DNA from 4 places in the Streptomyces pluripotens genome. Region 3 is predicted to be linked to each of the others. Evidence: riboswitches for the same ligand, from Rfam matches in the RefSeq annotation. Region 3 holds a riboswitch; each other region holds the start of a gene.

Region 1 (7,476 bases), 2.1 Mb from region 3:
GATCTCGCGAACGCGTTCGCGGGAGATCCGGGAGTGGTGGATGCGCGCGGAGTCGTACTCGGGCAGGCCCTGGGCGATCGCGGACACGGTGGTGACCGAGCCGGCCAGGCCCACCAGGGTGTGCGCCTCGCGCAGCGGGACCGTCTGCTCCACGAGGTCCAGGGCGGCCTCGATATCGGCCGTTATGGCGGCGATCTGCTCCTGGGTGGGCGGGTCGGTGACCTCACCGTCGCGCACCAGGTGGCGTTCCGTCATCCGCACGCAGCCGATGTCCACGGACCGCGCGGCCCGGGCGTGCTCCTCGCCCACGACGAACTCGGTGGAACCGCCGCCGATGTCCACCACCAGGAAGGGCTTGGTGAGGTCATCACGCCCCGTCAGCTCCCTGGTGGCCCCGGTGAAGGAGAACTCGGCCTCCTGGTCGCCGGTGATGACCTCCGGCTCGACACCGAGGATGTCCAGGACGCCGCGTACGAAGTCGTCGCGGTTCTCGGCGTCACGGGAGGCCGAGGTGGCGACGAACCGGATGCGTTCGGCCCCGTGTTCCTTGATGACCGCCGCGTACTCACGACAGGCAGCGAAGGTGCGCTCCAGTGCCTGCGGGGCGAGCCGGCCGGTGCGGTCGACGCCCTGGCCGAGCCGCACGATCGTCATGCGGCGGTCCAGGTCGACCAGTTCGCCCGTCCGCGGGTCGACGTCGGCCACCAGGAGGCGGATGGAGTTTGTACCGCAGTCGATGGCGGCGACGCGGGTCACTGCTCGTCCTCCTTCGGGAGGGTCACGCAGGCGCCCTTGCGCCACCACTCCGGCAGCATGGCGAGAGCCTCGTCGCCGAGCGGGTTGACCCCCGGGCCCGCGGCCAGGGAATGGGCGACCAGGACGTGCAGGCACTTGACCCGGTCCGGCATGCCGCCCGCGCTCGGGAAGCCCTGCAGCTCCTCGATCTCGTCCCGGCGCCGGATGTAGTCCTCGTGCGCGGCCCGGTAGGCGGCGGCCAGTTCGGGGTCGCGCTGCAGCCGTTCCGTCATCTCCTTCATCACACCGCTGGCCTCCAGCGTGCCGATGGCCGAGGACGCCTTCGGGCACGTCAGGTAGTACAGCGTCGGGAAGGGTGTGCCGTCGGGCAGGCGCGGTGCCGTCTCCACGACGTCCGGTTGGCCGCACGGACAGCGGTGTGCGATGGCCCGCAGGCCCCGCGGCGGGCGGCCCAGCTGCTGCTTGAAGGCCTCGACGTCCGCATCGGTGGGCTCGGTGCGCGGAGTGGGCGGCGGAGGGGTTTCCATAACTGCTTTCAGGATGGCTTTCTGTGGGTTGCCGACCGGGGGCCGGCCACTGGGTGGAGGCCGATTGCCGGCCGGGGGCCGGTCACCGGCCGGAGGCGTCGGACTTGTCGACGCCGTCCCAGACGTTCGCGTACCAGGGCCGGTGAGCGGCCCTCAGGTCGGCACGGGACTGCGTGGCCGCGCCCGGGGCGACGACCACGTACCCGGTCTCCCCCGGCAGCACGTAGTGCAGCCTGCGCCGGATCTGCTGCTCGGCATAGGCGTCGTCCTGCCAGCGCGCCTTGAGGTCGCGCAGTTGTTCGACACGTTGGCGGGCCCGATCTTGTTGCCGCTGGAGGTCGGCGATCTCCGCGCGCTGGGAGACGTACTGCCGCATCGGATAGGCGAGCGCGACGATCAACGAGCACAGCACCAGCGCGAGCAGCGCCGCGCGACCGGTGAGCCGGGAGCGGCGGGCCTGCCGCTTCGTCTGGGAACGGTAGACCCGGGCCGCGGTCTGCTCGCCGAGCAGCCGCAGTCTGGTCGTGGTGGAGAACCGGTCACGGTCCTTCACGGCCATTTTCCCCGCCTCCCGCTCACACGCACGTACGTCCCCGGACACGGTACGGGACCGGGGACGGGGACGTACGGACGACTGGCTAGGGCTTAGCCCGGTGTGGGTCAGTCCTTCGAGATCTCGACGTGGCCCCGGAAGCGCGGGAAGGCGCTGCGGCCGGCGTACACCGCCGCGTCGTCGAGGATCTCCTCGATGCGCAGCAGCTGGTTGTACTTGGCGACACGCTCGGAGCGGGCCGGTGCGCCGGTCTTGATCTGACCGCAGTTGGTGGCGACGGCCAGGTCAGCGATCGTGACGTCCTCGGTCTCGCCGGAGCGGTGGGACATCATGCACTTGAAGCCGCTGCGCTGGGCCAGCTCGACGGCGTCCAGGGTCTCGGTCAGCGAGCCGATCTGGTTGACCTTGACCAGCAGGGCGTTGGCCGCACCCTCCTCGATGCCGCGCTGCAGGCGCTCCGGGTTGGTGACGAACAGGTCGTCGCCGACCAGCTGGACCTTGTCACCGAGCTTGTCGGTGATGACCTTCCAGCCGGCCCAGTCGTCCTCGAACAGCGGGTCCTCGATGGAGACCAGCGGGTAGGCCGCCACCAGCTCCTCGTAGTACTCCGTCATCTCGGCGGCGGAGCGCTCCTTGCCCTCGAAGAGGTACTTGCCGTCCTTGTAGAACTCGGAGGCGGCCACGTCGAGCGCCAGGGCGACCTGCTGGCCGGGGATGTAGCCGGCCTCCTTGATGGCCTCCAGGATGAGGTCCAGGGCCTCGCGGTTGGAACCCAGGTTGGGGGCGAAACCACCCTCGTCACCGAGGCCGGTGGCCAGGCCCTTCGACTTCAGGACCTTCTTCAGGGTGTGGTAGACCTCGACGCCCCAGCGCAGTGCCTCGGAGAAGGACTCCGCGCCGATCGGGGCGATCATGAACTCCTGGATGTCCACGTTGGAGTCGGCGTGCGAGCCGCCGTTCAGGATGTTCATCATCGGCACCGGCAGCAGGTGCGCGTTCGGGCCGCCCAGGTAGCGGAAGAGGGGGAGGTCGCTGGCCTCGGAGGCGGCGTGCGCGACGGCGAGCGAGACGCCGAGGATGGCGTTGGCGCCGAGGGAGCCCTTGTTGTCAGTGGCGTCCAGGTCGAACATGGCCTGGTCGATCAGACGCTGCTCGGTGGCGTCGTAGCCGACCAGCTCCGGGCCGATCTGCTCGCTGACGGTGAGGACGGCCTTCTCGACGCCCTTGCCCTGGTAGCGGTTCGGGTCACCGTCACGGAGCTCGATGGCCTCGAAAGCGCCGGTGGAGGCGCCGGACGGGACGGCGGCACGACCCGTGCTGCCGTCGTCGAGGCCGACCTCGACCTCGACCGTGGGATTGCCTCGGGAGTCCAGGATTTCCCGGGCTACGACGACGTCGATGGACGGCACGAGCATCTCCTTCTTGGATGTGACGCTGGAAGTGCACGGCTGGGTGCCTTACGGCTGCGCCTTGCGACTAGAGCCTAACCGCCACGGGGCCATCGGCCAGCCGACCGACCGTCCCGTGGACACGCCCGACGGTACCTTTTGTTTTCAAACGAAACAAAGAGGTCTCCCTACAGAGGACGGAAAAACCCCGCCCCGGCGCGTACGGGGGAACACGCGCCGGGGCGGGGAGTCCTGGGAGTCAGGGGTGAGAGTCCCTCACGAGACCGGAGGGCCTCCGGCGCGGGGCGCCGGGAGTGGGGGCACCGCGACTCCGACCGGAGCCCGGTGTCACTTCAGGTGCAGCTGCTGGCCCGGGTAGATGAGGTTGGCGTCCTCGATGATGCCCTTGTTCAGGTCGAACAGCTTCTGCCAACCGCCCTTGACGCCGTGCTTGACGGCGATGGAGCTGAGGGTGTCGCCCTTGACGACCTTGTACTCGCCATCCCCCTTCTTGACCCTCTTGCCGGCCGGAGTAGTGACCGTCTTACCCACGGCCGGACGCTCAGCGGAGCGGGAGGCGGCCGGCTGGCCGGTCGAGCGGGTGCTGGCGCCGCTCGACGAGGAGGTGCCGGCGGAGTTGTTCGAGGAACTGCTCGGGGCGGAGCCGTTGTAGGGGGCACTCGTCAGACCCGTGCCGCAGACCGGCCAGGCACCCTTGCCCTGCGCCGCCAGAACCTTCTCGGCGATGGCGATCTGCTGCGCCTTGGTGGCGTTGTTGGCCGTGGCGGCGTACTGAGTGCCGCCGTACGCGGCCCAGGTGGAGGCGGAGAACTGCAGACCGCCGTAGTAGCCATTGCCCGTGTTGATGGACCAGTTGCCACCGGACTCGCACTGGGCGACGGCGTCCCACTGGGAAGCGGTGGCGGCGGAGGCGTTGCCGGCCGCCATCAGCGGGGCGGCGACGGCGGCGCCGGTGACACCGGCGAGCGCGAGGGCGCGAGCGGCCTTGGACGGACGACGATGCTTGCCCTTGCCGGAAAACAGCATGGAACGATCCCCTCACCGACGCCTGCGAGGTGAGCTGTCGGGTTCGGGCCGGTTGGGCTGCCCGGCCGCATCCCACGTCTTGCTCTACGTGCGATGCGGCTTCACCCCAAGCCGATTCCAGCTCAACTGCTGGCATCGGCACTTACCTTGGGTCCCCCGCTCCTGCCTGCGGCGCTTACGCGTCGAATGTTCCCGGGCAGCCGCTGGCAGGATTCGGCGTTGCAGCTGCCGGGGCTCGTGGTGACGAGCGGTCCTGACCGTAGACACGCGATCCGTGGAATTTCAAAGACGATCAGGGCTTCTGAGACTCATCCCACACTTTCACCTAAACGGACATTAGCGGCGAAGTATGGCGTCAACTTCCCCTACTTTGCACCCGTTTCCGCACCGACTTCGAGGGTCTGACCGGCGACGATGTGGTCCGGATCGGCACCGACCACCCCCTTGTTCCCGGCATAGAGCGCACGCCATCCGCCGTCGACGTCAAAGGAGTCGGCGATGGAGGTCAGGGAGTCGCCCTCGCGGACGGTATAGGTGCCCGGCTCACGTGAGGCGTGACGACCCAACACCTCACCCTTCTGTCCGCTTTTCACGCTTCCTTCCGCACTCTCGCCACGGTGGCGCCCGCCGCCATCGAGAGTGCCGGTGTCGACCAGACTCCAAGAGCCTGCACCTTGACGGGATGTGCCCGAGTTGTCGGTATTCGGGCCGGCCGCAGAAGAGCCCTCACCCCCCTGCGCATATCCCGCACCAGATGAAACTGACTTGTCGGACTTAGTGGCATTGGACCCTTTGAGGTCGGCATCCATACCGGGGTCCGTGGCTGCATCCTCGCCCGGGGTGTAGCCCGGCACGGGCGTCGAGCCCGGAGAGGAACCGGGACCCAAACCCGAACCGGGATCGGAGTCGGAGCCAGAACCGGTGCCGGTGCCGGTGCCGGTTGCAGTGTCGACGTCGGACGAGGGCGATCCGGGCAAAGAGGACCCGGGCGAAGAGGGCGACGACGAAGAGGGCGACGACGGAGTGGAGGAGGAAGGGCCAGAGGGAGAGAAGGACGAGGACCCCGAGGAGGAGGGTGACAAGGGGACGGAGGACGACGAGGTCGAGGAGTCGGACAGACCGGTTGAAACGGAGTCGTCGGACAGACCGCCGGAATGGTTCGCACCGCCGGCGCCCCCCAGGCCTCCGACCCCCGTGTCCACATCCACAGCGCCCGAGCCCGGCGTCAGGCCGGACCGCTGGGCGCAAGTGGCCCAGGGAGCGGTGCTCTGGTCGCCGAGTATCTCCTCGGCGACGGCGATCTGCTGCGAGCGGCTGGCCTGGTCGGGGCTGTCGGCGTAGCGGCTGCCGCCGTACTTCACCCAGTCATCCTGCGAGATCTGCAGGCCGCCGTAGTACCCGTTGCCGGTGTCGGCACTCCAGGACCCCCCGCTCTCACACTCGGCCACCTTGTCCCAGGTGGTGCCGTCGGCCGCGTTGGCGCTCGCGGCGCCGAGCAGTGGGATGGCGATGGCCGAGCCGGTCACTCCTGCCGCTACGAGCAGAGCCGGAGCCTGGCGGGGGCGACGGTGACGACCATTCCCGGAGAGCATGCGGAAACCTTTCGCGCGACAGCAGTACCAGCGCGACGGATGGTGCCCGCCGCGCTGATGGGTGAACGTATCGGCTGACGATCACTTGTCACAAGTCAATGCCGCACAGATCACGCAAAGATCACAGGGTTAACGGAATGTCACGTTTAAGCTCGTGGAACCTCTTCGGGAACCGGGGTGAACTCCACGGGCAGGGTGCGTAGTCCGCGCATGATGAGCCCGCCGCGCCAGCGCAGTTCGGCCGGGTCCGCGGCGAGCCGCAGGTCGGGCATCCGGGTGAGGAGGGTGGCGAGCGCGGTCTGGCCCTCCAAGCGGGCCAGTGGCGCACCCAGGCAGTAGTGGATGCCGTGGCCGTAGCCGAGGTGCTGGTTGTCCCGCCGGGCGAGGTCCAGTACGTCGGGTTCGGAGAACCGCCCCGGGTCCCGGTCGGCGGCGGCGAGGACGACAAGCACCGGGTCTCCCGGCGCGATGTCCTCACCGCCGATGGTGAGAGGTTCGGTGGCGAACCGCCAGGTGGCCAACTCCACCGGCCCGTCGTAGCGGAGCAGTTCCTCCACTCCGGTCTCTAGGAGGTCCCTTGCCCCTCGTGCCAGGGACCCCTGCAGGCGGTGGCGTTGTTCGGGGTGGGTGAGCAGGGCGTAGGTGCCGTTGCCGATGAGATTGACGGTTGTCTCGAAGCCTGCGAAGAGGAGGATGAAGGCCATGGCGGCGGCTTCGTTCTCCGTGAGGTGCTCACCGTGGTCGGAGGCGCGGATCAGGCCGGAGATCAAGTCCTCGCCGGGTGCGGGGTCGGCAGGCAGTGCCTGGCGCTTCTTGTGAATCAGTTCGGCGAGGTAGCCGCGCATCTTCTTCACCGACCGTGCGACCCCACCGCGCGGCCCTCCCCCGTGCCGGATCATCATGCCCGCCCAGTCGCGGAAGTCATCTTGGTCCTCGCTCGGGACGCCGAGCAGGTCGCAGATGGCGTAGATGGGCAGCGGGAAGGCGAACTCGTGGATCAGGTCGGCCGAGCCGCGCGCCGCGAACTGGTCGATGAGGCGGTCGGTCAGCTCCTGCACACGGGGGGCGAATTCGGCGACGCGTCGGGGCGTGAACGCCTTGCTGACCAGCCGGCGCAGCCGTGTGTGGTCCGGCGGATCGATGTTCAGCAGATGCGTCATCAGGTCGGCCTTGCGCTCACCAGGGATGCCGGTCTTGCCCTTGGCGTGGGCGGGCTCGTCATGATGCGCCGGGTTCTTGCTCAGCCGTTGATCGGCGAGGGCTTGTCTGGCATCGGCATACCGGGTGACCAACCAGGCCTCGACTCCACTGGGCAACCGGGTCCGGTGAACCGGGGCGTGCTCGCGCAGCCAGGCGTAGGCCGGATAGGGGTTGGCGGCGAACTCCCAGGTGAACAAGGCGGGCGCTGAGTCGGAAGCCGTCGAGGGGCGGGGCGGATTGGTCACTCCACGACGGTATCCGGACTCGGGTGGCCAGGCTTCGGGGCGGCCGGCGGAACCAGGCCTGCGGATCGGACACGATACGGGCGACGGAGGCGGACTGGCACGCACGAACACGCATCACTTCCATGAACGCGAAGGAACACGGACGGACACGGATGGACACAGACGGAC
Region 2 (7,476 bases), 850 kb from region 3:
AGACCGATGCGGCCCGGACGGGGCATCTGCGGGGCGAGGGAGGCGTTCAGCCGGACGTCCGGGGCGGTGTTGATGATCCCGAAGGCGTTCGGACCGATGAGCCGCATCCCGTACGCACGTGCGTGCCGGACGAGGGCCCGCTGCCGCTCGCGCCCCTCGGGCCCGCTCTCGGCGTACCCGGCGGAGAGCACGACGAGCCCCTGGACGCCGTGCTCCCCGCACTCGGCCACCACAGCGGGCACCTGCTCGGCCGGTACCGCGACGACGGCGAGGTCCACGCCTTCCCCGATATCCCGCACCGAGCGGTACGCGGGCACCCCGTCGACGTCCTTGGTCTGCTCGGGGAAGGCCTTGTTCACGGCGTGCAGGCGGCCCGGATAGCCGGCGTCCCGGATGTTACCGAGGATGCTACGGCCCACTCCGCCGGGGGCGCGGCCGACACCGACCACCGCCACGGAGCCGGGCGCCAGGAGCCGCCGTACCGAGCGCGCCTCGGCACGCTGCTCCCGCGCGCGCTGTACGGCGAGGGAGCGGTCGGTGGGTTCAAGGTCGAACTCCAGGCGTACGACTCCGTCCTCGAAGCTGCGCTTCTGGGTGTAGCCGGCATCCGTGAACACCTTGATCATTTTGGTGTTGGCCGGCAGCACCTCGGCGGCGAAGCGACGGATGCCACGCTCGCGTGCGACGGCCGCGATGTGCTCCAGCAGGGCGGAGGCGACGCCTCGGCCCTGGTGGGCGTCCTGCACCAGAAAGGCGACCTCGGCCTCGGCCGCCGGTGCGGAGGCGGGCATGCCGTCGGCGCCGATGCGGTCGTAGCGCACGGTGGCGATGAACTCGCCGCCGACGGTGGCCGCGAGTCCCACCCGGTCCACGAAGTCGTGGTGCGTGAAGCGGTGGACGTCCTTGGCGGACAGCCGAGGGTAGGGCGCGAAGAAGCGGTAGTACTTCGACTCGTCCGAGACTTGCTCGTAGAAGCTGACCAGGCGGTCGGCGTCGTCAACGGTGATGGGCCGGACGCGCGCGGTACCCCCGTCGCGCAGCACTACGTCCGCCTCCCAGTGGGCGGGGTACTCGTGCCGGTCCTGCCGGTCCGCCGGGGTCTGCATGGGCCCCAGAGTACGGCTCGCGTACGACAACGGCGCGGGGCAGCCCGCGGGGGAGACGGAGGCGGGGTGCGGCGACACGCCGGAGTGGGAGAGAAGGCCCCTTCCGGGCACGCCCCACGATATGGGAAACTGGTCTAGACAACCCTGAAAAGCTGAAGGGCAGCAACACATGGCTGAGCGCCGCGTCAACGTCGGCTGGGCCGAGGGCCTCCACGCCCGTCCCGCCTCCATCTTCGTCCGAGCCGCCACGGCCGCAGGCGTCCCGGTGACGATCGCCAAGACCGGCGGCACCCCGGTGAACGCGGCCTCCATGCTGGCCGTCCTGGGCCTGGGCGCCCAGGGGGGCGAGGAGATCATCCTCACCTGCGACGCCGAGGGCGCGGACACCGCGCTGGACCGCCTGGCCAAGCTGGTCTCCGAGGGCTTGGAGGAGCTGCCCGAGACCGTCTGACCACCCGGCGCGACCACTCCCGCCGAAGCCGCGTCGTCCCCTGGGGGCGCCGCGGCTTCGGCGTGTCCACCGCGTCTCCCCCCTCATCATTGACCGCATTTTTCCGCAGCACTCACGGGGCAGACCTGACGAATTTCCGGCACAGCAACGTGCACGCCGGCGGATACAGCACCACGGGTACGACGAAAGCACGAAGGTGGAACAACGGCCGGACCACAATCGACGACACGGAATTCGGGCAGCGGAAAACCGCCCGCCATCGAATACCCTCCTTTGTATACGACGTCCGTGTTAATACCGCACCCCAGGCGTGTTTACGGAATGTTGCGAAGTCCTCACACGCTCCGGGACGGTGGAAAAGCGAAGGCGGTGGCCGGCCGTCGCACGCTCGGTGTGCAGTGCCGTGACCGCCCGTGCGCGCTCACTGTCGCCGCGCGCCACCGCGTCCACGATCGCGCCGTGCTCGACCCAGGACTCCACCTGGCTCCGCGCGGCCTCGACCCGGTACATCCAGGCGATCTTGTGGCGCAGCTGGGTGAGCGTCGCGGTGAGCGAAGGGCTGCCGGACGCCTGCGCGAGCGTCTCGTGGAACCAGCCGCCCAGCGAGCGCAGATCCTCGCTGTTTCCTCTCCTGGCCCGCTCCTGGCCCAGCCGGACCAGGCCGCGCAACACCTTGAGGTGAGCCTCCGTGCGCCGCTGTGCGGCCCGTGCGGCACCAAGCGGCTCCAGGAGCATGCGCATCTCCAGCAGGTCGGCCGCCTCCTGCTCGGTGGGTTCGGCCACGCATGCGCCCGCATGCCTGCGGGCCACCACGAAACCCTCCGCCTCCAGGGTGCGCAGGGCCTCGCGGACGGGAACGCGCGAAACTCCGTAACGGCGGGCCAGGACTTCCTCGGTGAGGCGGCCGCCACGCTCATGGACACCGGCGACGATGTCGTCCCGGATCGCCGTGCACACCGAATGCGCCGGAATACGCATGACCGACCTCCGTCTTAATCCCCGCGAAACGTCGACGATGGACGCGTGTTCCGTGACTCTATTGCAATGAGTCAGAATTTCCGACGGCAGGCCGGAATCCATAGATATTTTTTGGACAACGGACCCGGTGAACACTGCGAAACGGCGGAAGCCCCGGCTCGCTGAGCCGGGGCCGCCAACGATCTCGTGATGGGTGGTCCGTCACACGTTCACGCCGTGCCCGCGGAGGTAGGCAACGGGGTCGATGTCGGAGCCGTAGTCGGGAGTCGTACGCGCCTCGAAGTGGAGGTGCGGGCCGGTGACGTTCCCGGTCGCCCCGGACAGCCCGATCCGCTGGCCCGGGACGACCTCCTGGCCGACCGTGACGCCGATGGACGAGAGGTGGCCGTACTGGGTGTACATGCCGTCGGCCATCCGGATCACGATCTGGTTGCCGTACGCACCGCCCCAGCCCGCGGAAACGACCGTGCCGGAGCCGACCACGTGGACGGGCGTACCGGCGGCCGCGTGGAAGTCAATGCCGGTGTGCGAACCGGAGGACCACAGGGAGCTGCTGGCCTTGTAGCCCGTGGAAACGTAGGAGTGCGCGATCGGGGCGACGAAGGCGTTCAGGAGCTTGCGCTCGGCCTCACGGGCCGCGCGGATCCTGGCCTCACGCTCCTGCTCGGCCCTCTCGGCAGCCGCTTGAGCCGCGGCCTCCTCGGCGGCCTTCTGGTCGGCGGCCTGCTGCTGGGCGGCGGCCTGGACGTCTATCCGCTCGGCCAGACCGTCGCCCACGGTGAGGATCGGCATGAGGCCGGTCTGCTCCGCGGTCTCTCCTGCGGCGAGCGCCGGGGAGGCGGCGAGGGTGCCGACGACACCCGTGGTGAGGGCTGCGACACCGGCCGCCTGAACGGTGGTGCGCTTGGCCCGGCCGGGCTTGCGGTGCTTCCCGGTGGCGCACATGAACGCCATGAAGTGGCTGGTCCTTTCCTTCCCTCTCGCCTACCGGGTTAGCTGACGGGTTCGGAGCAGGAAGGTCTCCTACGGGGCCACGGCTGTGCGGGGCGCCCGATTCACCCCAGGGACTGTGGGTCCCCGGCTCCCCTGGCTCGCGCCTCACGGGGACTCGGCGATGACTGCCCGGTGCCGCGGGTGCGGCGCGATACCCGACGGACAGCCCGGACGACGCTAAGGGCGCTGGCTCCAGGTCCCCAAACGCAGCCGGGGTTTTGTAGCGCATCCCACAGGTCAGACAGGCAACCTCCACCCCAAATCGGGCACCTGGGGAAACGGGTGGAACACCCGAGACCCTGACGGCCCGTAGACCGTCAGGGCCCTGCGCGCGTTGCGCCGCCCCTGCCCTACTCGGCCGTGACGACGGTGACTTCGCCGATGCCGAGCGCCTCGACCGGCGCCTTGATCTGCGAGGCGTCACCGACGAGGACGGTCACCAGACGGTCCACCGGGAAGGCGTTCACGACGGCCGCACCGGCCTCCACCGTCCCGGTGGAGGCCAGCTGCTGGTAGAGCGTCGCCTGGAAGTCATCGGGCAGGTGTTGCTCCACCTGGTCGGCCAGGGTGCTCGCGACGGCCGCCGCGGTCTCGTACTTCAGCGGCGCCACACCGACGAGGTTCTGCACGGCGACGTCCCGCTCCGCGTCGGTCAGGCCCTCCGCCGCGAGCGTGCGCAGCACCTTCCACAGGTCCTCCAGCGCGGGGCCGGTGTTGGGGGTGTCCACGGAGCCGCTGATGGCGAGCATCGCGGCTCCGGTGGCCCCTCCGGGAGAAGGAGGTGCCGACCTCAGGACCTGCCCGAAGGCACGCACGCCGTAGGTGTAGCCCTTCTCCTCGCGCAGGACGCGGTCCAGGCGGGAGGTGAGAGTGCCGCCGAGACAGTAGGTGCCGAGCACCTGGGCGGGCCACACGCGGTCGTGCCGGTCGGGGCCGACGCGGCCGATGAGGAGCTGCGTCTGCACGGCACCGGGCCGGTCCACGATGACCACGCGGCCGGTGTCGTCGGCGCTCACCGGGGGCACGGGCCGGAGCTCGGCCGGTGTGCCGGTCCAGGCGCCCAGGGTGTCGGCGAGCAGGCCGTCCAGGTCGGCCCCGGCGAGGTCGCCGACCACGACCACGGTGGCCGTGGCGGGGCGCACGTGCCGGTCGTAGAAGGCGCGCACGGCCGCCGCGTCGATCTTCTCGACGGTCTCCTCCGTGCCCTGGCGTGGGCGGGACATGCGCGAGGCGGCCGGGAACAGCTCCTTGGACAGTTCCTTGGCGGCCCGGCGGGAGGGGTTGGCCAGCTCGTGCGGGATCTCGTCCAGGCGGTTGCGGACCAGCCGCTCGACCTCGCTCTCGGCGAAGGCGGGCGCGCGCAGGGCATCGGCGAGCAGACCGAGCCCCTTGGCCAGGCGGGAGGCGGGGACCTCCAAGCTGATCCGGACGCCCGGGTGGTCGGCGTGCGAGTCCAGTGTGGCGCCCGCTCGTTCCAGTTCGGCGGCGAACTCCTCGGCGGAGTGCCGGTCAGTGCCCTCGGAGAAGGCCCGCGCCATGATCGTGGCGACGCCGTCCAGGCCGGCCGGCTCAGCGTCCAGGGGCGCGTCCAGCAACACCTCCACGGCGACGACCTGCTGGCCGGGGCGGTGGCAGCGCAGTGTCGTCAAGCCGTTGTCGAGCGTGCCGCGCTCCGGGGCCGGGAACGCCCAGGGCCTGGCCTCGCCCGGCTGCGGCTGGGGATGGAACTGCATGGTGGCGAGCTCGGTCACTTGGCCGTCTCCTCGTTCTCGTTACCGGCCTCTACGGTCGCTTCCTGCTCCGGGTCCTCCGGGACCTCGGCGTCCTCGACGGCCTCCGGAGACTTCGGCTCGTAGACGAGGACGGCTCGGTTGTCGGGCCGCAGGCGGGCCGACGCGATCTCCTGGACTTCCTCGGGCGTCACCGCCAGTACCCGCTGGACGGCGGTGAGCGCGAGCTGCGGGTCGCCGAACAGAACGGCGAACCGGCACAGTTCGTCGGCACGTCCGGCGACCGTGCCGAGCCGGTCCAGCCATTCGCGCTCCAACTGGGCCTGGGCGCGCTCCATCTCCTCCGACGTGGGGCCCTGTTCGGCGAAGCGGGCCAGCTCCTCGTCGATGGCGGCCTCGATGACCGGCACCTCGACGTCACCGGAGGTCTTCACGTCCAGCCAGCCCATCGAGGGAGCGCCCGCCAGGCGCAGCAGGCCGAAGCCGGCCGCGACGGCGGTACGGTCGCGGCGTACCAGCCGGTTGTACAGGCGGGAGGACTCGCCGCCGCCGAGGACGGTCAGGGCGAGGTCGGCCGCGTCGCACGCGCGGGCGCCGTCGTGCGGGAGACGGTAGGCGGCCATCAGGGCGCGCGCCGGTACCTCCTCGACGACGACCTCCCGCTTCTGCTCGCCGATGGTCTCGGACAACGAGCCGTCACGGGGCTCCGGCTTGCCGTCGTGCGCGGGGATCGAACCGAAGTACCTCTCGATCCAGGCGAGGGTCTGCTCGGGGTCGATGTCGCCGACCACGGAGAGCACCGCGTTGTTCGGTGCGTAGTAGGTGCGGAAGAACCGGCGCGCGTCCTCCAGCGTGGCCGCGTCCAGGTCCGCCATCGAGCCGATCGGCGTGTGGTGGTAGGGGTGGCCCTCCGGGTAGGAGAGGGCGGTCAACTTCTCGAAGGCGGTGCCGTAGGGGACGTTGTCGTACCGCTGGCGGCGCTCGTTCTTGACGACGTCCCGCTGGTTCTCCATGGACTCGTCGTCCAGGGCGGTCAGCAGCGAGCCCATGCGGTCGGCCTCCAGCCAGAGAGCGAGCTCCAGCTGGTGGGTGGGCATGGTCTCGAAATAGTTGGTGCGCTCGAAGCTGGTGGTGCCGTTGAGCGAGCCGCCGGCACCCTGCACCAACTCGAAGTGACCGTTCCCCTTCACCTGCGCGGAGCCCTGGAACATCAGGTGCTCGAAAAGGTGAGCCAGGCCGGTACGCCCCTTGACTTCGTGCCGGGAACCGACGTCGTACCAGAGGCAGACCGCCGCCACTGGGGTCAGGTGGTCCTCGGAGAGCACCACGCGCAGACCGTTGGCCAGGCGGTGCTCGGTCGCTGTCAGGCCCCCGGAGCCTGCCTCGGCTGTGGTCGTGTGACCCATGGGCATGTGCGTCCCTTCGCAAGCGGAATCGGTTGCGGAAACCGCGGTTTTCCTGCCGTTCCCGCCACTGTATGCAAAGCGTGCGGGGCCCCGGCGAAGTTCCCGCGGAGCGTACGCCCACAGCAGATCGCGTAGCCTGCGTCACGCGTGCCCCAGGACGCCTTCCGGCACCGGGCGGAAGCACACGGACCGGGTGGTGCCCGGGTTGTCGGTGCCGCGGTCCACAATGGTTTGCGTCAGATCCGTCAATCGCTTGCGCGAGAGCGAGCCGGGGGGTGCGCGCCCCCTCGGTGAGCGACCAGATCAGGAGGAGCCGGCAGCGATGGCCCGCCGCAGCACGAAGACCCCGCCGCCCGACGATTCGTACGAGGAGAAGATCCTCGACATCGACGTCGTGGACGAGATGCGTGGCTCCTACCTTGAGTACGCCTACTCGGTCATCTATTCGCGCGCCCTGCCGGACGCCCGGGACGGGCTCAAGCCGGTGCACCGCCGGATCGTCTACCAGATGAACGAGATGGGCCTGCGCCCCGACCGCGGCTACGTGAAGTGCGCGCGGGTCGTCGGTGAGGTCATGGGCAAACTGCACCCGCACGGCGACACGTCGATCTACGACGCCCTGGTGCGTATGGCGCAGCCCTTCTCCATGCGTCTGCCGCTGGTAGACGGACACGGCAACTTCGGCTCGCTGGGCAACGACGACCCACCGGCCGCCATGCGGTACACCGAATGCCGGATGGCCGAGGCGACGGGTCTGATGACCGAGTCGATCGACGAGGACACGGTCGACTTCGCGCCCAACTACGACGGCC
Region 3 (7,476 bases):
GCTTGGCGTTGGACTCCAGGTAGTCGGCGACGATCGCCTCGCGTTCCACACCCACCGCGAGGAGCGTGACCGCTATGGAGATGCCTGCGCGGTCCTTGCCCGCCGCGCAGTGCATCAGTGCGGGCACACTGTCCTCGGCGAGCGCGTGCAGCACCTGCGAGTGCTCGCTGGTGCGTTCTACGACGATGGCCCGGTACGAGGCGACCATCCGGGCTGCCCCCTTGCCGTCGTCCAGGATCGCGCGCAGCTGGTTGAGGTCGCCGTCGCGGACCAACTTCCAGAACTCGGCTCCGTCCGCCGGGTCACTCAAGGGCAGGTTCACGTTCCGTACGCCGGGGAGTTCGACGTCGGGGCCCTCCAGCTTCTGGTCGGCCGCGTTGCGGAAGTCGAAGACCGTGTGCAAGCCCAGGGAGGCGAGGAAGGTCGCGTCGTCCCCCGTCGCGTGCGCCAGGTGCCCGCTGCGGAACAGCATGCCGTGGCGCACCCGCCGTCCATGCACGGTCGGCAGTCCGCCCACGTCACGGAAATTGCGCACGCCGGTCAGCTCCGGCTCGGTCGACGGGACCTGCTGCGTCACGGGGGCTCCTCCCAATCGGCCCCGCCGGCGCGGCTCGTCGACGGGCGCACTGTCGACCATACGACATCGATTTCCTCAGGCAATGAGTTGTCCACAGGGCATTGCCACGCGAGCGAGACGGCCTGATGATGTTCAGACTCGGTCGGATTTGTTGACACCTGTGGGGTTTCGATGGTGGAGATCGCCGAAGACGGACGTACCTGGCTCCTGTCAGGGCCCGCCAGCAGTTATGCGCTGCATCTCACCGGGGCGGATGAACTCTTGCACCTCCACTGGGGGCCGCGGATCGCGCTCGCGGACGCCGAGGAGCTGGCGGTCTGTCCGCTGCCCGTCTACCGGCCCTTCGAGTCCCCGCTCGACGGCCGCGAGGAATACCCGGTCGAGGGCGGCCCCCGCTTCGTCCGCCCCGCCCTGTCCGCGCGCACCAGGGAACGGCGCGGCACCGAGTGGCGCTTCGTGTCGTACGAGGCCGGGGGAGGGGGAGAACTGCGGCTCCGCTTCGACGACGGCGGGCTGGGGATCACCCTGCACTACCGGATGCGCGGTGATGTCGTCGAGCGCTGGGTCACCCTGGCGAACGGCGGGCACACCGGGGTGGAGTTGCTGCGGGCCGACGCCGCCACCTGGACGCTCCCCGACCGTGAGGGTTGGCGGCTGTCCCAGCTGCACGGTCGGTGGGCGGCGGAGTCCCGGCTCGTTACCTCGGCGCTCACCTATGGCGAGAAGGTCATCGGTAGCCGTCGGGGCCACACCGGCCACCAGCACCTGCCCTGGGTCGCACTCGACACCGATGCCACCGAGGAGCACGGCGAGGTGTACGGCTGTGCGCTGGGCTGGTCCGGCTCTTGGCGCATCGCGGTCGCCCAACTCCCTGACGCGCGCGTGCAGATCACCGGTGGCGCCGGCTACGACGACTCCGGCCTGCTGCTCCTTCGGTCGGGGGAGTCGTACACCACCCCGGTCTTCGCGGGCCTGTGGAGCGGTGGTGGCTTCGGCGGGGCCAGTCGTACCTGGCACGCGTACCAGCGTGCTCACATCATCCCCGACGCGGAGCGGGACCGGCCCGTCCTCTTCAACTCCTGGGAGGCCACCGGTTTCGACATCTGCGAGGAGCAACAGGCCGCCCTGGCCCGCCGGGCCGCCGGCATCGGCGTCGAGCTGTTCGTGGTGGACGACGGATGGTTCGGTGCCCGCACCAGCGACCGCGCCGGGCTCGGTGACTGGACCGCCGCCCCCGACCGCTTCCCGCGCGGCCTCAAGCCCCTCGCCGACCAGGTACATGGACTCGGCATGCAGTTCGGTGTCTGGGTCGAGCCGGAGATGGTCAATCCGGACAGCGATCTCTATCGCGCCCACCCGGACTGGGTGCAATACCAAATGGGACGTAAGCGGACGGAGCTGCGCAATCAACTCGTCCTCAACTTGGCCCGAGAGGACGTCCAGGAATATCTGTGGGAGCAGTTGGACGCACTGTTGTCGAGTGCTCCGATCGACTATGTGAAGTGGGACTTCAACCGCTGCTTCACCGATGCCGGCTGGCCCGGGGAGCCGTATCCGCAGCATCTGTGGGTGGACCACGTGCGTGCCCTGTACGCCCTGGTGGACCGGTTGCGCGCGGCCCACCCCGCGGTCGCCTTCGAGTCCTGCTCCGGTGGTGGTGGCCGGATCGACCTCGCAGTGATGAGCCGCACCGACCAAGTGTGGACCTCCGACAACACCGACCCACTGGACCGGCTGGTCATTCAGTACGGCTTCAGTCAGATCCACCCCGCCCGGGTCATGGCCGCCTGGGTCACGGACAGTCCGAATACCCAGCTCAACGGCAGGGTGAGTACGCTGCGGTTCCGTTTCGTCAGCGCCATGGCCGGGGTGCTCGGCGTGGGTGGCGACCTGGTGCGGTGGAGTGCGGAGGAGCTGGCCGAGGCCCGGCTGTGGGTGGAGCTGTACAAGCGGATCCGTCCGGTGGTCCAGCGTGGCGAGCTGTACCGGCTCAGGCCCCCGACGGGCGGGCTGAGTGCGGTCCAGTACGTCCTGGGGCAGGAGGTCGTGATCTTGGCCTGGCTGCAGGCGCAGGGCTATGGCGAGCCGGTTCCAGCGCTGCGGTTGCGGGGACTCGATCCGACGGCTTCCTATGAATGCCGCGAAACGGGCGAAGTGCACAGGGGCGCTGTCCTGCTCCATGGCGGACTGCGAACCGGGCTGCGTGGCGACCTGGATGCGACGGTTCTCCGTCTGCGTCGCATCTGAGCTTTCTACCCGAATTGCAGCCTTCGCTCTAACTCGCCATGGAATAGGGGGTCATGGTGCGCCGTTGCGTGAGGAGCATCATATTCGTGACCGTACGTCGTGTGTCATGTTTCTGTAATTCGCTTGTTTTGAAGGGGAATTGCAAGGACGTAGGCGGCGGGAATTCACGGAGAGTGACGGTGGTTTCCGTCTTTGATCACCGGATTCGTGACCGGCGGGAACCGGCTGCTTGTTTCCGTGCGTCCCACTCCCTTACGTTCGCCACCAATCCGGACGGAACGCCGAGTCCTGCCGCCGCCCGGAGTCCCCACACTTGACCCGTGTTCGGCAGGAGCGGGGGACCCACCAGGTACGACTGCCTGTCCGGTCTCCGTGACAGGCCAGGGGTGCAGCCGCACACCGCGGCCGGGCAGCTCCAGCCCGAACCCGACAGCTGACCTCGCAGGCGCCGGAGAGGAATGCGCCATGCCCGCGAAGGGTAAGCACCGACGTCCCAAGACCCAGCGTCTTTCCCGCTCCGTCGCTGCCGCCGGAACCGGCGGGGCCGCGCTGGCCCTCCCGCTCATCGGGGCCACCGGAGCGCACGCGGCCCCCGCGTCGCAGTCCGTTTCCGCCGGGGCCATGCGATCCCTTCCGACTGTGGTGAAGGAGGCCGCCCAGCCGAGTCCAGGTGTGCGTCACTACACGGTGAAGCCCGGCGACTGCCTTTCGGTGATCGCCGACAGGCAGCATGTCCGTGGCGGATGGCACCGGCTCTACGACGACAACCGGCAGGCCATCGGCGGCGACCCGTCGCTGATCCACCCGGGCCTGAGGCTCACGCTCGGCGCGCAGGCCCGTACCGGGTCCGCCACCCCCCAGCACACCACCGGGACCTCAGCGTCCCCGGGCGCCCCGCGGTCCGCCACGTCGCAGGCGGCTCCGGTCTCCCCGTCATCCGGCTCCACCGCCGTGACAGCCGCCTCCACCGGCTACACCCTCCCGGTGACCGGTGCCGCCATCGGCACCGGCTACCACGTGGCCGGCAGCATGTGGTCGAGCGGCTACCACACCGGTGTCGACTTCGTCGTCCCGACCGGCACCTCCGTGAAGGCCGTGGCCGCAGGCACGGTCGTCGCGGCCGGCTGGGGAGGTGCCTACGGCAACCAGGTCGTCATCAGGCTGAACGACGGCTACTACGCCCAGTACGCCCACCTCTCCCAGCTCTCCGTCTCGGCCGGCCAAACGGTGTCCGAAGGCCAGCAGATCGGCCTGTCCGGTGCCACCGGAAACGTGACCGGCCCGCACCTGCACTTCGAGATCCGCACCACGCCGAACTATGGCTCCGACGTCGATCCGGTCGGGTACCTGCGCCAGCACGGCGTCGCAGTGGGCTGAGGAATCTCCCGCCCCAGCTACGCGACCCTCCTGTCCTGGACCACTCGCCCGGGTCTCGAACCGGGGGCCGGCCTCCGATGTTCGGGGGCCGGCCTCCGATACCTCCGGCACCCCCCTGGCGCGGCGATCACGCATTCAACGCGTTCAGAGGTGGCCGTATTCCTGGATCGCACCACACCAGGGAGTGGCTCATCTCACCGCCCGTCAACCCCTGCCTACGGTCGCGTAGGTCACATCCGGAGGTGAATCATGGTCCGATGTGGTTGACGATTCGAAGAATGACAACAGATCAGTGATCGGGTCGTACGCAGCGGTGGGGGACAGCTTCACCGAGGGCGTCGGCGATCCCGGCCCCGACGGGGCGTTCGTGGGCTGGGCCGACCGGCTCGCGGTGCTGCTCGCAGACCGGCGTCCCGAGGGCGACTTCCAATACACCAACCTCGCCGTGCGCGGGAAGCTGCTGGACCAGATCGTGGCTGATCAACTCCCAAGAGCCGTCGAGCTGGCCCCGGACCTGATTTCCCTCTGCGCGGGCGGCAACGACATCATCCGCCCCGGTACCGACCCGGACGACGTGGCCGAGCGGTTCGAGCGGGCCGTGGTCCGGCTCACCGAGGCTGCGGGCACGGTGATGGTGACGACCGGCTTCGACACTCGTGGCGTCCCTGTGCTCAAGCATCTGCGCGGCAAGATAGCCACCTACAACGGACACGTGCGTGCCATCGCCGACCGCTACGGCTGCCCCGTCCTCGACCTGTGGTCCCTCAAGTCCGTGCAGGACCGCAGGGCCTGGGACAGCGACCGGCTGCACCTCTCCCCCGAGGGCCACACGCGCGTGGCGTTGCGCGCCGGCCAGGTCCTCGGCCTCGACGTCCCGGCCGATCCGGAACAGCCGTGGCCACCGCTGCCACCCCGGGGAACTCTGGAGGTACGGCGCGATGACGTCCAGTGGGCCCGTGAGTTCCTCGTGCCGTGGATCGGCCGCCGGCTGCGCGGCGAGTCCTCCGGCGATCACGTGACGGCGAAGGGCGCGCTGTCGCCCGACGACATCAGGACGCGGATCGCCTCCGTGGCGTGACACCCGCAGGCCGCGGGCCCGGACCGGGCGGGCGTGGTCCGGGCCCGCGGCCGTGCCCACGCGCGTGGTCCAGCACGGCGCGGTCGCCGTGCATCCCGTCGCTGTGGGCCGCACCGTATCCGGACGGTGCGCCTGCGCTCACCGTCGTCGCTCGGTCAACGCCTGCCGTTCCAAACCCAGTTCGCGGGCCAGTGCATCGTCGGCCCATTCCCGGGCGCGAGTCCGCGGCACTGCGCCCGGATACGTCGTCAGTTGCACCGCGAGCCCGTCCAACAGCGCGGTCAGCCGTAGCGCGGCACCGGACGGGTCGGCACACGCGAACTCCCCCACCGTGACCCCCTCGGTGATGACCTCGGCGATCGCCGCCTTCCACTGCCGGTCCAGGTTCCGGGTGACCTCCCGCAGGGCGGGCTCGCGCAGGGCAACGGCCCAGCCCTCGATCCACAGCCGCCAGCCCTTCGCCTGGCCGGTCGGCGCGTACCAGCGCACCGCGGCCCGCAGCCGTCGCAGTGCCGAGGTCCGTCGTCCCAGCAGCTTGCGCAGATGTCTGAGATCGTCCTCGGCCGCGTACGCGAACGCGGCGGCGACCAGCTTCTCCTTCGTCGAGAAGTGGTAGAGCACCAGTGCGTTGCTCACCCCGAGCGCTGCGGCCACGTCGGCGATCCTGAGTGCTGCCACACCCCGCGCCTCGATCTGCTCGATGGCCGCGCGCAGGAGTTCCTCTTGCCGCTCGGCCACACTCAACCGCACTCTCGCCACGCGGTCACCCTATTCCGTCGTCGTGGGTGGTGCCGAAGCGGCCGGCGCCCGAGGCACGTTCAGGCCGTCCAGGGGCGCCCGGTGGGCGGGCGCACCGCGGCCAGTCACCGGTACCGGCCGAAGCGTGACGCGATCACCGGCAGCCGGTCCGCCACCGGAGCGCGGCCGGCGGCGCGCGGGTTCGTCCCGTCGGGGCGGGGCCACGGGGCCTCCTCGGGGAATGCGCCCAGCTCGGGCCCGGAGCGGTCCTGCCTTCCGGGGCGAGCGCGGGCGGGCGGGTGCCGGGACGAGTATGACTGAACAGCACGTCAGTGCCGGGAGCGTTTCCCCGGCCTGTCAACGTGGGGACGGACCTTCGGCGCCGGAGGCGAGAGGCGGGGTGAGACCCCGGTGAACCGGGTTGTCGTCGGGGGCCGACCATAATGGAGAACCTCAGTCACTTCGTCCTGGAGGTACCGTGACCGGTCTGCGTTCCCTGAGCTCCGGCCTGCGCGCACTGCGGCCCGCGGCCTTCGGCGCGGACCCGGGCGGTGAGCGCCTGGCACGCATCCGCCGCTCACCGCACTTCAGGGACGGTGTCTTCCAGAATCCCGGAGGCCCCGCGCGCCTGCGGCCGTCCGGTTCGCCACTGGACTTCGCGAAGGTGTTCTTCGACAAGGAGACCCGCCCCCTGCGCGCTCCCCAGGGCACCGTCCCGGTGCATCCCACGACCTTCGCCGACCTCGCTGGGCCGCCCGTCACCGGACTGCGGCTGACCTGGATGGGCCACTCCAGCGTGCTCGCCGAGATCGACGGTCACCGGGTCCTGTTCGATCCCGTCTGGGGTGAGCGCTGCTCTCCGTTCCCCTTCATCGGGCCCCAGCGGTTGCACCCGGTGCCGCTGCCGCTGGCTGCGCTCGGCCCGGTCGACGTCGTGGTCATCTCGCACGACCACTACGATCACTTGGACCTGCCCACCATCAAGGCACTGGCTGGCACGGACACCCTGTTCGCCGTGCCGCTCGGCGTGGGGGCCCACCTCGAAGCGTGGGGCGTCAGCCCGGACCGGCTGCGCGAACTGGACTGGCACGAGTCCACCAAGGTCGGCGGGCTCACGCTCACTGCCACTCCCGCCCGCCACTTCTGCGGGCGGGGCCTGCGCAACACCCAGCACACCCTTTGGGCGTCCTGGGCCGTCATCGGCGAGGAGCACCGGATCTACCACAGCGGTGACACCGGCTATTTCGAGGGCTTCCGGGACATCGGCACCACGCACGGCCCGTTCGACGCCACGATGATCCAGATCGGGGCCTACAGCGAGTTCTGGCCCGACATCCACATGACGCCCGAGGAGGGGCTGCGGGCCCACCTCGATCTGCAGGGCGGAGCGCCCCGCGGCGTGCTGCTGCCGATCCACTGGGGCACCTTCAACCTCGCCCCGCACCCGTGGGTCGAGCCG
Region 4 (7,476 bases), 2.7 Mb from region 3:
TGCGGTCGCACGGGCTGCGGCTGGTCGTCTCGGCGGTGGCGGAGCTGGAGTCCGGGAACCTGGATGCGGCGTGCGAGCAGGGGGTGCGGGCCGTGGAAGTGGCCGGACGGATCTCCTCCGCGCGGACCACGGAGTACGTGAAGGATCTCCTGCACCGACTGGAGCCCTACGGGGACGAGCCACGGGTGGTGGAGCTGCGGGAGCGGGCCCGGCCCCTGCTGGTGGCTCCCGCCTGAACCAGCACGTCCGGCGTCGGTCGCGTTTGAAGGCGTTGTCAGTGGCGCAATGCACTATCGAGGTGGGAGGTGGTGCAGGTGCCGCAGGGTGCGTACGACTGCGACGTGCTGGTGATCGGCGGGGGGATCGTCGGCCTGTCGACGGCCCATGCGATCACACGGGCCGCGCCTGGCACGCGGGTGACCGTGCTGGAGAAGGAACCGGGACCGGCACGGCACCAGACCGGGCGCAACAGCGGGGTCATCCACAGCGGGATCTACTACCGCCCGGGCTCGCTCAAGGCGCGCTACGCGGTGCGGGGCGCCGCGGAGATGGTGAAGTTCTGTGCCGAGTACGGCATCGCGCACGCCGTGACCGGCAAGCTGATCGTCGCCACCGAGCGGGAGGAGCTGCCGAGGCTGCACGCGCTCGTGCAGCGAGGGCGGGAGAACGGGATTCCGGTGCGCGAGCTGGGGGCCGCGCAGATCGCCGAGTACGAACCGGAGGTACACGGCCTCGCAGCGATACACGTCGGTACGACCGGGGTATGCGATTTCACCGGTGTCGCCCGGCAGCTGGCACAGACATCCGGGGCGGAGATCAGGTACGGCGCCCAGGTCGTCCGGGTCGACCGGCGTGTGGAGCGGGGCGTTGCCGTACTCACCGCAGGCGGAGACGTCGTACGCGCGCGCGTCCTGGTGAACTGCGCCGGGCTGTACTGCGACGAAGTGGCACGGTTGACCGGGGACGAGCCCGGTATGCGGATCGTGCCGTTCCGTGGGGAGTACTACGAGCTGGCGCGTCCGGAGTTGGTACGGGGGCTGGTGTATCCAGTGCCGGACCCGGCGTTCCCGTTCCTCGGGGTGCATCTGACCCGTGGTGTCGACGGGAGTGTGCACATCGGGCCCAACGCCGTACCGGCGCTGGCCCGGGAGGGGTACGACTGGGGGGTCGTGAGGCCCCGCGAGCTGGCCGACACGGTGGCATGGCCGGGCTCGTGGGTGATCGCCCGGCGACACTGGCGGTACGGAGCCGGGGAGCTACGGCGGTCCATGTCCAAGGGGGCCTTCCTGGAAGCCGTGCGCAGGTTGCTCCCCGGAGTGGAGTCCGGGGATCTGGTGCGGGCCCCCGCCGGGGTCCGGGCCCAGGCGGTGCTGCGGGACGGGACGCTGGTCGACGACTTCCTGATCCGGGAGGGGGCGCGAGCGGTCCACGTGCTCAACGCACCGTCGCCCGCTGCCACCGCCTCGCTACCGATCGGTCGGGAGGTGGGGAACCGGGTGCTGGGGATGCTCGACTCCGTGTAGCGCTGAACCGGGCGGGTCGAACCAGGAAGAGGGGCGTACCAGAGGTGCACACCACCGGGCCGACACAGCAGAATCGAACCGGGCGGGCTCGAACCTGAAGGGTCCTCCTCCCCCTCTCCTCCCCGTGCCCCTCCCTGCACAACCCCGCCCCTCTTCGCCGCCACCCGCCGGTCGGCGCCTGCCCTGCGTGCACAGCCGCCGCCCCGCTGTGGGGCCACTGCGGGGCGCCGTAAAATTGGCTCACTGTGTCTGACTTCCTCAACAGCTCCGAAGCTCCGCCGTCGGCTCCCCAGGTTCCCGGTGCCTCCGTCCGGCACACCCGGGCCAAGGGTGAACCGCGTTTCCCGGACGGGCCCAAGGCCGATCCCGCCGGATCACACTTCGAGCGGCGGATCCGGAGTTTCCAGCCGCGGCGCAGCCGGGTGACGGCCGGGCAGGCCGACGCCCTTCAGCGGCTGTGGCCCCAGTGGGGGCTGGACATCGACGGGCAGCGGATCATCGATCCGGCCGAGTTGTTCGGGAACGACAACCCCGTGGTGCTGGAGATCGGGTTCGGGATGGGTGAAGCCACCGCTCAGATGGCCGCCGCTGACCCGGACACCAACATCCTGGCCGTCGATGTGCACACTCCAGGACAGGGCAACCTACTCAATCTCGCCGACCAGACCAGGCTGTCCAACATCCGGGTGGGTAACGGCGACGCGATCATCCTGCTGCGCGAGATGCTCCGACCCGACTCACTGGACGGACTGCGCGTCTACTTCCCCGACCCCTGGCCCAAGAAGCGGCACCACAAGCGGCGGCTCATCCAGCCTGAGTTCCTGACTCTCGCCGCGACCCGGCTCAAGCCTGGTGCGATCGTTCACTGTGCGACCGACTGGGAGCCGTACGCCGAACAGATGCTTGAGGTGCTCGCCGCGCACCCCGACTTCGAGAACACGCAGGCAGGGCGCGGTTTCGCGCCGCGTCCGGAGTTCCGGCCGCTGACCCGTTTCGAAGGCCAGGGCCTGGACAAGGGGCATGCGGTGCACGACCTGCTCTTCCGGCGTGTGCCGCACCAGGCCCGATAAAGCGTCCAGCCCTCACCGCTCCACCGTTAGGGTCGATGTCGTGGCCACCAGTCCTCCGTACCCGACTCCTCCCAACGGCCCCGGCGACGGGGTACTACGCCACCCGCACTGGTGGCAGCGCGGGTGGGTGCGGTACGGAGCGCTGATCACCCTGCTGGCGCTGTCCGGACTAGTCATCCTCGCACTCGTGCGGCGGCAGACCGGCACGGAGGGGTTCCTGGTCGGCCTCGGGCTGGCCGTGCTGCCCGTGCCCTGGCTGGTGGCCGCCTTCCGCTGGCTGGACCGGGTCGAGCCGGGCCCCTGGCAGAACCTGGTCTTCTCCTTCGCTTGGGGGGCGTGCGCGGCGGCACTGATAGCCATCGTGGCGAACAGCTTCGCGACCAAGTGGATAGCCACCTCCACCGCCGACCCGGCCGGTGCCGACACCCTCGGCGCCACCGTCATAGCCCCGATCGTCGAGGAGTCCGCGAAGGCCGCGGCCGTGCTGTTGGTCTTCCTCTTCCGCAGACGTGACTTCACCGGGTTGGTGGACGGTGTGGTGATAGCCGGGGTCACCGCCACCGGGTTCGCGTTCACCGAGAACATCCTCTACCTCGGAACTGCCTTCGGGACCGACCAGCTCTCCGGCGGCAGCGGCATCGCCTCCGTCACCGCCGCCACCTTCTTCGTGCGCATCGTCCTGTCCCCCTTCGCGCACCCCTTGTTCACCGTCCTCACGGGCATCGGCTTCGGCCTCGCCGCGCTGTCCGCGGAACGACACCGGGTCCGACGGGTGCTGCTGCCGTTGTGCGGGCTGCTGCTCGCGATGAGCATGCACGCCCTCTGGAACGGCTCCGCCACCTTCGGCCGGTTCGGCTTCTTCGCCGTCTACGGCGGGTTCATGGTGCCCGCGTTCGCGCTGCTCACCTGGCTCGCGATCTGGACGCGGCAACGCGAACTGCGGACCGTGCGGGAGGAACTACCGGCGTATGTGCTGGCCGGATGGCTGGGGCCCGCCGAACCGTTCGCGCTCGGGTCGATGCGGGCGCGGCGGGAGGCGCGGAACTACGCACGGCACCATTGCGGGGGACGGGCGGCAGCCCGGGAGATGTCCCGGTACGAGGCGTGCGCCACCTCGCTCGCGTTCCTCCGGCACCGGGGCCGGCGGGGGCGGGCCGGCGCCGATTTCGTCGTACGGGAGCGGGTGCTGCTGGCCGAGCTGTGGCACCGCAGGAACGTGGCGCGACCGGCGCTGGAGTACGCGGCCAGGGCTGCCATGCCGGTACCGGTACCCACCGCGCACTGGCCCGCGTACGGGTATCCGGCGGTGCCGTATCCCGCCTACAACCCGTACCGGACGTAGTCGGCCGGGACTCACGGGGTGTCCGGCACTGCCGGGGTGCGGTTGTGCGGGCTACACGCCACCGTGGCGGGGGAGGCCTGCCGCAGGCGGAGCGCGCGGCGGAGCGGAGTCAGGACGAGACTTCCGTCCGTCAGGGGTTCAGGCCCTTGCTGCGCAGCCAGGGCATCGGGTCGACGGCGGTGGCCTGGCCGCCCGGGTGGACCTCCAGGTGGAGGTGCGGACCGGTGACGTTCCCGGTGGCGCCGACGCGGCCGATGACCTCGCCGGTGGAGACCTTCTGGCCGACCTTGACGTTGATCGAGGACTGGTGGCAGAACCAGAGCTGGGTGCCGTCGTCCAGGGTGAGGATCGTGCGGTAGCCGTAGGCGCCTGCCCAGCCCGCCTCGGTGATCGTTCCGCCGTGGATCGCCTTGATCAGGGTGCCGGTAGGAGCGGCGAAGTCAAGGCCGGTGTGGTGACCGGAGGACCACATCGACCCGGCCTGGCCGAAGGTGGAGGTGATCGTGTACGAGGACGTCGGCAACGTGTACTGCTTGGCCAGCTCGGCGAGCCGCTTCTTCTCAGCCGCCTCCTTGGCTTCTGCCTCAGCCTTCTCCTTGGCGGTGGCGGCCTTGGCGGCAGCTTCCTTCTCCGCCTTGGCCGCTGCCTCGGCGGTCTGCTTCTCGATGGCGGCGAGCGCGGCGGCGGTGGCCTTGCTGTCCACCTGACCCTGCTGCTGCTCGGCCTGAGCCATGATCCGGTTACGCAGGGCCTCACCCGCATCGGAGTCCTGCGCGCTGCCGGCGGGGGCCGCGTTCAGGTCGCTGAGTGCAGTGGTGGTGGCCTGGTGGGCGTCGGAGGAGTCCTCGCCGAAGAGGGAGCCGACGGAGGGCAGGTCCGGCATGGAGAGGGAGACCGGCGCCTTGCCGGTGCTGGCACTGGCCATGCCGCCCGCGCCGACCGCGGCCATCACACCGACGCCGAGGACGGTGGAGCTGCGCGCGAATCCCCCGCGCTGTTTGACCACGCGGTGTCGTCCCCGGACCGAGGCGACGGAGTCCTCGGTGGGGTTCCACTCCTCCCGGGGGCCCTCTTCGGCACGGTAGGCGCCGTAACCGAAGGTCTCGGACTCGCGCGGGGCAGGCACGAACAGGGCTTCTGGGGCAGGCCGGTTGGACGCCACTCGGGCGCACTCCTTTCCTTCCTCCGCCTACCGGGTTAGCTGACGGGTTCGGAGCAGGAAGGTCTCCTACGCGCGTATACCGGTCGTGTACTCAGCGAGTTCACGACGGCATCCACGTGATTCACCCCAGGGTGGTGGTTCCCCGGCTCCCTTGCGGGACTCGGCGTGTGCGCACGGAGCCGTCTCTTGTGACGGCCGGGACGACCGTGCTGCGTTATCGAACGTTAATAGACCTGCCAGTCACTTTCCAAGCCGTTCGGCTTGATCATTAACGTTTCCACCCTGGACTTACCGGCCACAACCCCTACACACCGGGCAAGTTGCTCGACGTTCAGGAGTCTCGGCATTTTTGATGGTGACTCAGATGTTATGCAGACAGGGGTCGTACGATCACCATCGGTGAAGCCGCTGAATCCACTGAAGCTGCTGAAGCTGACGAGCACGCGGCAAACGCTCAGGGCCGGAACCCATGTACTGGATTCCGGCCCTGAGCCTTCAGTAGCGGGGACAGGATTTGAACCTGCGACCTCTGGGTTATGAGCCCAGCGAGCTACCGAGCTGCTCCACCCCGCGTCGTTGTGTGTTCAGTGTACGCCATGCGCAAGACAGAATGCACATCGGTTTCCCGTGGGGGTGTGAGCCGAGGCCTCCCACCCCCGGGCACCCTGCCGCAGCACCAGGAGGAACGGGGTGGTGCGGATACGGCGTACCTCCGGGACGGGGCCGCCCTGACGACGTCCGCGGCAACCGGCACGCCCTCGGTTTCCGGGGGCATCCGGAGCGGAACCCGGCCGGGACACCGGTCGGTCGCTCAGCCTGGCAGATGTTCGTTCGGGGCCTTGGCCAGGGGCGCGAACTCCGGGAGCACCACGACCTCGGCCCCTGCGTTCCGCAGGACACCCGTCCCGTCAGCCGCCGCCACGAAGGTGTCAGGCTCCCGCCAGGCAGTGACCACCCGGCGCACTCCGGCCCGCAGGATCACCTCGGCACAGGGCATGGGGCGGGAGGCACGGCGGGTGCAGGGCTCCAGACTGCTGTAGACGGTGGCACCGGCCAGCCGCGGATCGGCCGGGTCGATCTTCGCGAGCGCGACCTCCTCCGCGTGGACCACAAGATCGTCGCCCTCCCGGGAATGGCCGCGGGCCAGTTCGGTGCCGTCGGTGGCGACCACGACCGCGCCGACGCTGAAGGCCGTCTCCGACGGCGGGCACAGTGCGGCGAGTTCGCAGGCGATGCGCAGCCAGTGGCGGTCTGCCGCGGTGGGCAGCGGACCAGTACCAGGGGCGGTGGGCTCGTAACGCATGAGTACGACGTCCTCGATCCGACGGGAATCGACCAGCCGGAGGCGCCCGTCCTGGTAGGTCCCCGGGCCGAACAGGCGCGGGGCCCCCGGGTCGCCGACGAAGAGCGGGGCGAGGACCAGTTGGAGTTCGTCCGCAAGGCCCTGCTGGAGGAGCTGGGTGTGCACGCGCCCACCACCCTCGACCATCAAGCGCTGCACGCCGCGCTCATCGTGCAGGTGCTCCAGCAGCTCCCGCCAGTGCAGTTCGGCGCCGAGCGGGACGACCTCGGCGGTGCTGCCGAGGAGGCGGGAGGCCCGTTCGGCACCCTGGTCGGTCGTGTAGACGAGCCGGTCGCCCCCCGTGTGCCAGAAGTTGGCGCGGGGATCGAGGTCGCCGGAGCCGGTGACGGTCACCTTGAGCGGGTACTCGGGCTTGCCCGACGCCACCCGGGCCGCACGGCGCTCGGCGGAGTTGACCAGCAGGCGCGGGTTGTCGGCACGGATCGTGCCGGCGCCGATCAGGATGGCGTCGACCGAGGCCCGCACCTCGTCGACCCGGTCGAAGTCGGCCGGGCTGGACAGCAGGAGCCGCTCTGGGGCGGCGTCGTCCACATACCCGTCGAGGGAGACGGCGGCGGACAGCAGCACATACGGCAGGGACATCGGTGCACTCCCTCGCGGCGGCCCGGGAGGGCCACAAGCCGGCTTCTTGGTTAAAATTTGAAACAAATCTACACTGGCAGCATGACGACCCGCTGGCTCACCCCCGAGGAGCAGCGCGCCTGGCGCGCCTACATCGCCGCCTCCCAGCTGCTGGAGGATGCGATCGACCGGCAGCTCCAGCAGGAGGCCGGCATGCCCCACCTTTTTTACTCCGTACTGGCCAACCTGTCCGAGGCGCCCGGCCGAAAGCTGCGGATGACCGACCTCGCCGAGAAGCTGAAGATCACGCGCAGCAGGCTGACCTACGCCGTGACCCGGCTGGAACGGGACGGGCTGGTACGCCGGGAGGACTGCCGGTGGGACAGGCGCAGCAGCCTCGCGGCGCTCACAGGGGAGGGGATGGCCGTACTGGAGCGCACGGCGCCCGGCCACAT

What was found. Region 3 has a riboswitch for cyclic di-AMP ahead of LK06_RS28790 (M23 family metallopeptidase). Riboswitches for the same ligand answer to the same signal wherever they lie in the genome.
Region 1: another riboswitch for cyclic di-AMP. It lies ahead of LK06_RS19940 (LysM peptidoglycan-binding domain-containing protein); the one in region 3 lies ahead of LK06_RS28790 (M23 family metallopeptidase).
Region 2: another riboswitch for cyclic di-AMP. It lies ahead of LK06_RS25380 (M23 family metallopeptidase); the one in region 3 lies ahead of LK06_RS28790 (M23 family metallopeptidase).
Region 4: another riboswitch for cyclic di-AMP. It lies ahead of LK06_RS17275 (M23 family metallopeptidase); the one in region 3 lies ahead of LK06_RS28790 (M23 family metallopeptidase).

Annotation. Positions count from the first base shown of each region.
Region 1 covers NZ_CP021080.1:4,390,604-4,398,079, reverse strand. The annotation lists gene LK06_RS19960 (Ppx/GppA phosphatase family protein) at 1-756, opposite strand, end outside; gene LK06_RS19955 (DUF501 domain-containing protein) at 753-1,283, opposite strand; gene LK06_RS19950 (FtsB family cell division protein) at 1,366-1,842, opposite strand; gene eno (phosphopyruvate hydratase) at 1,944-3,251, opposite strand; gene LK06_RS19940 (LysM peptidoglycan-binding domain-containing protein) at 3,573-4,271, opposite strand; cyclic di-AMP (ydaO/yuaA leader) riboswitch at 4,276-4,455, opposite strand; gene LK06_RS35085 (LysM peptidoglycan-binding domain-containing protein) at 4,637-4,864, opposite strand; gene LK06_RS35080 (hypothetical protein) at 5,217-5,612, shown strand; partial or broken gene LK06_RS35075 (transglycosylase family protein) at 5,576-5,863, opposite strand; gene LK06_RS19930 (cytochrome P450 family protein) at 6,010-7,308, opposite strand.
Region 2 covers NZ_CP021080.1:5,644,908-5,652,383, reverse strand. The annotation lists gene LK06_RS25400 (bifunctional acetate--CoA ligase family protein/GNAT family N-acetyltransferase) at 1-1,106, opposite strand, end outside; gene LK06_RS25390 (HPr family phosphocarrier protein) at 1,276-1,557, shown strand; gene LK06_RS25385 (GntR family transcriptional regulator) at 1,849-2,535, opposite strand; gene LK06_RS25380 (M23 family metallopeptidase) at 2,737-3,489, opposite strand; cyclic di-AMP (ydaO/yuaA leader) riboswitch at 3,502-3,659, opposite strand; gene LK06_RS25375 (M16 family metallopeptidase) at 3,879-5,279, opposite strand; gene LK06_RS25370 (M16 family metallopeptidase) at 5,276-6,670, opposite strand; gene LK06_RS25365 (DNA gyrase/topoisomerase IV subunit A) at 6,987-7,476, shown strand, end outside.
Region 3 covers NZ_CP021080.1:6,494,169-6,501,644, forward strand. The annotation lists gene LK06_RS28780 (tyrosine-protein phosphatase) at 1-577, opposite strand, end outside; gene LK06_RS28785 (alpha-galactosidase) at 749-2,824, shown strand; cyclic di-AMP (ydaO/yuaA leader) riboswitch at 3,133-3,285, shown strand; gene LK06_RS28790 (M23 family metallopeptidase) at 3,290-4,201, shown strand; gene LK06_RS28795 (SGNH/GDSL hydrolase family protein) at 4,494-5,279, shown strand; gene LK06_RS28800 (TetR/AcrR family transcriptional regulator) at 5,418-6,038, opposite strand; gene LK06_RS28805 (MBL fold metallo-hydrolase) at 6,496-7,476, shown strand, end outside.
Region 4 covers NZ_CP021080.1:3,811,077-3,818,552, reverse strand. The annotation lists gene LK06_RS17295 (NsdA family TPR-like regulatory protein) at 1-236, shown strand, start outside; gene lhgO (L-2-hydroxyglutarate oxidase) at 306-1,523, shown strand; gene trmB (tRNA (guanosine(46)-N7)-methyltransferase TrmB) at 1,769-2,593, shown strand; gene LK06_RS17280 (PrsW family intramembrane metalloprotease) at 2,634-3,935, shown strand; gene LK06_RS17275 (M23 family metallopeptidase) at 4,066-5,097, opposite strand; cyclic di-AMP (ydaO/yuaA leader) riboswitch at 5,107-5,273, opposite strand; tRNA gene LK06_RS17270 (tRNA-Met) at 5,597-5,670, opposite strand; gene LK06_RS17265 (dihydrofolate reductase family protein) at 5,909-7,042, opposite strand; gene LK06_RS17260 (MarR family winged helix-turn-helix transcriptional regulator) at 7,124-7,476, shown strand, end outside.